2 linked regions of the Aliamphritea ceti genome follow. The main gene of each other region encodes a partner of the protein of the gene in region 2 in a complex. Links are inferred from orthologs where the notes say so. Each region holds a gene or a part of one and is shown on either strand. Other genes may lie near its edges.

Region 1 (3,051 bases), 3.8 Mb from region 2 along the record:
TTACCCTGAAACAGGAAGGTTATCAGGTTGTTGAGGCCGGAAACGGTCAGGAAGCACTGACAAAAGCAAAAGGCGGCCGTTTTGATCTGGTGCTTACCGATGTGAATATGCCAATCATGGACGGCATTACGCTTTGTACAGAACTGCGTAAACTTCCGGCATTTAAATTTACCCCGGTTCTGATGCTGACAACAGAAAGCTCCGCTGACATGAAACAGCAGGGAAAAAGTGCCGGTGCTACAGGCTGGCTGGTAAAACCGTTTAATCCTGAGAAGTTGATCAGCACAATCAAACGCGTCGTACGGTGATCGCCTATGAGTATTGATCTGTCGCAGTTTATTGCAACCTTCCTGGAAGAAAGCTACGAAGGTTTAGAAGTCATGGAGTCGAGTCTGTTAGATATGGACTCTGCAGACGAAGAAACGATCAATACCATCTTCCGTGCTGCTCACTCCATTAAGGGGGGAGCCGGCACCTTCGGTTTTAATGAAGTTGCAGACTTCACTCACCGTGTAGAAACACTGTTAGATGAAATGCGCAGTGGCAAGCAGGCTGTGACAGGCCCGCTGGTTAATCTTTTGCTTGAATCCGTTGACTGTATTAAGGCGCTACTGGAATCCGTTCAGGGAGGCGCTGACGCTGATCCTGATATGCTTGCCAGCGTACAGAAAGGGCTTGAAGCTGCGTTAGGTGAAACACCTGATGAAAGCGTATTAGCAGAACCTGCGCTGGACGTCCTCAGTGAAATAATAGACGTAGCTGATCAGCCGAGTGGCTGGCTGGTTGGTTTCGATCCTCATCAGGATTTATTACAGCAGGGGCATGAACCTGCGTTTATGTTTGAAGCCCTGGCTGATTATGGTGAATTAAGCGTTAAGCCTGATTGTGATTCTCTGCCGGTATTAGCAGATCTGAATCCTGAACTTTTGTATATCAACTGGCAGGTTGAGCTGACTTCAGATTGCAGTGAGGAAGACGTTAAAGAGATTTTCGAATGGGTTGAGGACGAATGTGACCTGACAGTCAGTCAGCTGACGTCGGCCGCTGCTGTTGGCTGGTCCGTTGAGTTTATTCCGGGACAGGACATTGTTCAGACAGGTAATGAACCATCATTGATGTTGGAAACTCTGTCAGAACTGGGTGAACTATTGGTAGAGCCTGATCTGAAGAATTTGCCGGCCTGGGCTGAGCTTAATCCTGAGCTGATTTACCTGTCCTGGCAACTGACACTTGAATCTGAGTGTGCAGATGCAGAGGTATTAGAAATATTTGAGTGGGTTGAGGATGAGTGCGAAATTAGTATTGCACCGCTCAGCTCTGCTGCGCCAGACAACGTTTCTGTTAATGCCGGCGCTTTGAACGATAGAGATGCCGTACATGAAAGCGCTGTAAGTCCTGATTCAACTCCTGCTATCCCCGCTATACCTGAATCCACTGCTGATGCCCCGGTTCCTGCTGTTGCAGAACAACCTGCGGTAGCGGCCAAAGCAACTACGCCTGAAAAAACGGCTGTTGCCCGCAAGCCTAAAGCGACAGAAAGCACATCGATTCGGGTGGATACAGATAAAATTGATGCCTTGATAAACCGGGTAGGTGAGCTGGTTATTACACAGGCAATGCTGGGGCAGATTGGTCAGGAGCTGATGGACTCAACAGGTGCAGATATTGAGCGCCTGCAAAGTGGCCTTGAGCAACTGGAGCGCAATACCCGGGATTTGCAGGAAGATGTAATGCGGGTACGTATGCTACCTATCAGTTTCGTTTTTAACCGTTTCCCACGTCTGGTCCACGATGTCAGTGGTAAGCTGGGTAAGCAGGTCGATTTGGTTATTTCCGGCGAACAGACTGAAATTGATAAAACAGTTATGGAAAAAATTGGTGACCCGCTGGTACACCTGATTCGTAACTCACTGGATCATGGGCTGGAAACACCGGATGAGCGTCTGGCGGCAGGCAAAAGCGAAACCGGTACCGTACAGCTGAATGCCTACCATCAGGGGGGCGTGATTGTGATTGATATCATTGATGATGGGCGTGGTCTGAATACTGCCAGAATTCGTCAGAAGGCGTTGGAAAACGGATTGATTTCAGAAGATCAGGCGCTGACCGATCAGGAAATTGATGAGTTGATATTTAAGCCTGGTTTCTCAACAGCAGAAGAAGTCAGTGACCTGTCCGGCCGGGGTGTTGGCATGGACGTTGTACGGCGAAATATTGAGTCGCTGGGTGGCAATGTCAGTGTCCGTTCTGATCCTGGTAACGGTGCCAAATTCAGTGTCAGGTTGCCGCTAACGTTGGCGATTCTTGACGGACAGTTAGTCAGAGTTCATGACCAGACCTATATCTTGCCACTGGTATCGATTGTTGAGACTTTCCAGGCGGATAAAAAATCGCTAAGTCCCATTGCCGGTGAGAATAAGCTGCTGCATTTCCGCGACGAATATATTCCGCTTATCTCGATGCGCGCGCTATTTAAATTACCGCCCGAGCCAAAAGAAGAAGGCTTTGCCGGCAGTCTGATCGCCATTGTGGAAAACGGTGGTCAGAAAGTAGGGCTGGTTGTTGATGAGCTTTATGGTCAGCAACAGGTTGTGATTAAAAGTCTGGAAGTGAATTTTAAACCTATTGAAGGTTTTGCTGGCGCGACCATTCTTGGCGATGGCGGCGTTGCACTGATTCTGGATGTTACCGGCATTATTAAACGTGGATTAAGTGCTGAGATTGCGAATACTGCTCACAAGCGCAACAGTAACTTGCAGGCTGTGCCTAACAGGGAGAATGTCGCATGAACAGTCATGAGCAATTGGGTGATGACCTGATGTATAGCCAGGATGGCCAGCAGTATCTGAGCTTTTTACTTGAAGATGAAGAATACGGCATCGATATTCTGCGGGTTCAGGAGCTGCGAGGTTGGGCACCGGTTACCCCTATTCCTGAAATGCCTGATTATTTGCGTGGAGTATTAAATTTACGTGGTGCGATTATTCCGGTTATTGATCTGCGTTTACGCTTTGGTTTACCTGCACTTGAATATGGGCCCACCACAGTTGT
Region 2 (2,733 bases):
GCAGAAATTCCTGAAACCATTTGACTGAACTGTGCACCCAAATCAGCAGCGGGCTCAGCCGCGGCAGGAGCAGGTGCGACATCCGCAATTGCCTGACCGGCAGCCAGGGCATCCAGCTTGGCGATAAGTTCAGCAGGTGCAGGTTCTGGATTCTCTCCGCCGCGAACATCTTCAAACATTGCATTTACAGTGTCGAGGGCCTGTAATACAACGTCCATCAAGGCTGCAGATACTTGTAAATCATCATTACGCAGCATGTCGAAAAGATTTTCTGCACTGTGGCAGCAGTCAACCATTGGCTCAAGCTGTAAGAAACCCGCACCACCCTTAACGGTATGGAAACCACGGAAGATTGCATTTAACAACTCCCGGTCTTTTGGATTTTGCTCGAGATCAACTAACTGCTCAGACAGAAGTTCAAGGATTTCTCCCGCTTCTACCAAAAAATCTTCCAGTATTTCCTGATCAACATTTAAAGCCATTGCCTACCCCTGTTAAAAACCTAAACTGGAAAGGAGGTCATCCACATCATCCTGGCTGGAAGCAACTTCACTCTTATCTTTTGCTGCCAATTGTGGGCCTTCAGCCATTACTTTCTTTTCTTTCGCCAATGCTTCTGCTTCGGCCGTCATTCCATCAAAACCATTCAGACGATTAACTCTGGAAGCAACTTCCATCAAATTAACCAACTGAGATTCAATATCTGTTACCAACTGAATTACACGCTTTATCAGCTGACCAGTTATATCCTGATACTCTTGCGCCAATAAAATATTCGTCAGCCGTTCTTTCAATTCAACCAGCGCATCTGAATTATCACATGCATGCTGACAGGCAAGCTTATACAGGCCTTCTAACTCTGGCTTTTCTTGCTGAACTTTATCGAACTCATCCAGTAAACGCTGGCGACGATTAAAGCCTTCTTCAAGCTCCGACACCAGAGTCAAAGAGATATCTACGCTATCGATAGTCTTATGCGCGTTACTCTCAGTGAGTTCAATAACATAAGACAAGCGATCACTTGCATCAGATATTGAAGCAATGTGCTCTTTAGAATCCTGCAACATTGCACTACTGCTGACATCATCAGAGAAACTGACAATTGCATTGTGCAAAGAACGAGTAAGAGTGCCTACTTCGTGATACAACGCTTGATGGCGCTTCTCATTCAGATCATGGATCAGCGTCATTGCTGCGCCAACATCACCATTAGCCAAATGCTCTACTAATTTGTCAGCATCCTGCTTCAGCTCAAGCTCAAAGCCACCTGCGCCTTTATTATCTTCCGTCTCAGACATAGCAGCCCACCTAGCCTAGTCGTTCAAAAATCTTATCGATTTTTTCTTTCAGCACAGCTGCAGTAAACGGCTTAATTACATAGCCATTTACACCTGCCTGAGCCGCCTCAACAATCTGATCACGCTTAGCTTCCGCTGTAACCATCAATACCGGAATATGCTTCAGATTCGGATCAGCCCGGACCGTCTTAAGCAAGTCGATACCGGTCATAATTGGCATATTCCAGTCGGTTACCAAAAACTCAATGCTACCGCTTTGCAAAATCGGCAAAGCAGTCTTGCCGTCATCGGCCTCAACTATGTTAGTAAACCCCAGATCACGGAGCAGATTTTTAATGATGCGTCTCATAGTAGAGAAGTCATCTACTACAAGTATTTTTATGTCTTTCTTCAAGACTATCCCTCCATCAGGAAAACTATCTGACTGACTGCAGTTAGCCAGCGTTGTCTTACCCACAGACTGCCAGCTATTGCCAGTCTCTTAATCGACTACGCAAGCGTAACGCTGCCTGACTATGAATCTGGCTAACTCTGGATTCACTGACACCCAGGATCTGACCAATTTCTTTTAAATTCATTTCTTCGTCGTAATACAACGACAACACTAATTTTTCTCGCTCCGGCAATCCTTCAATTGCTGTCGCAATCGCCTGAATAAAACCAAATTCTTCATGCTCTTCTTCAGGACTTAAATTCTCTGCGGCGATGTTTTCGCCAGGACCGTCTTCCTGCGGCTCAATCAGTTTTTCAAAACTGAACAACCGGCTCTCCGCGGAATCTTTTAATAATGCGTGATATTCAGTGACAGTGATATTTAATTCGGCAGCAACATCCCCATCTTGGGCATCTCTACCAGTACGGGATTCAATTGCCTGAATTGCTTCGGAAACTCGGCGCCCATTGCGGTGCACAGAACGGGGAGTCCAATCTCCCCTACGCACCTCATCAATAATTGAGCCGCGAATCCGGATGCCGGCATAAGTTTCAAAACTTGCGCCTTTAGAAGGGTCATATTTTTTGCCGGCTTCAAGCAAACCCACCATGCCTGCCTGAACTAAATCATCCAGCACAACATTTGCAGGCAAGCGCGCCAGCAAATGATGCGCGATACGTTTTACTAACGGCGCATATTGCTCAATCAGCTCTTGACCTGACTTAAACTGTAACTGGTTATACATATTCGCTCTTCTGACTTGTCAGCGTTGATTAGCCCCTTTAACCAATCGCTCAACAAAAAACTCCAGATGACCACGGGGTGATGAAGACACTCCCCACTCATCTACTTTTGCCGCCAGCAGCTTATATGCTAACGAGGCTTTGCTCTTAGGAAACGCTTTTAAAACAGCACGTTGCTGTTGAACACCCTTGCGGACCGACTCATCATAAGGGATTGATCCCAGGTATTGAAGCGTCACATCCAGAAACCTTTCCGAAA

What was found. The genes of interacting proteins can lie anywhere in the genome.
Region 1: the proteins of cheY (region 2) and OCU49_RS03150 are in contact, whole or in part, in a solved structure (PDB 1A0O), measured with the Escherichia coli proteins. The link is inferred for Aliamphritea ceti from one-to-one orthologs.

Annotation. Positions count from the first base shown.
Region 1 is NZ_AP025282.1:691,932-694,982, forward strand. It holds OCU49_RS03150 (chemotaxis protein CheA), read left to right. Parts: upstream 1-314; coding sequence 315-2,789; downstream 2,790-3,051. Other genes in the region: OCU49_RS03145 (response regulator), read left to right, coding at 1-308; OCU49_RS03155 (chemotaxis protein CheW), read left to right, coding at 2,786-3,051. UniProt on the Escherichia coli protein: Involved in the transmission of sensory signals from the chemoreceptors to the flagellar motors. CheA is autophosphorylated; it can transfer its phosphate group to either CheB or CheY.
Region 2 is NZ_AP025282.1:4,523,666-4,526,398, forward strand. It holds cheY (chemotaxis response regulator CheY), read right to left. Parts: upstream 1,693-2,733; coding sequence 1,309-1,692; downstream 1-1,308. Other genes in the region: OCU49_RS20455 (chemotaxis protein CheA), read right to left, coding at 1-482; OCU49_RS20460 (protein phosphatase CheZ), read right to left, coding at 495-1,298; OCU49_RS20470 (RNA polymerase sigma factor FliA), read right to left, coding at 1,766-2,476; OCU49_RS20475 (MinD/ParA family protein), read right to left, coding at 2,495-2,733. UniProt on the Escherichia coli protein: Involved in the transmission of sensory signals from the chemoreceptors to the flagellar motors.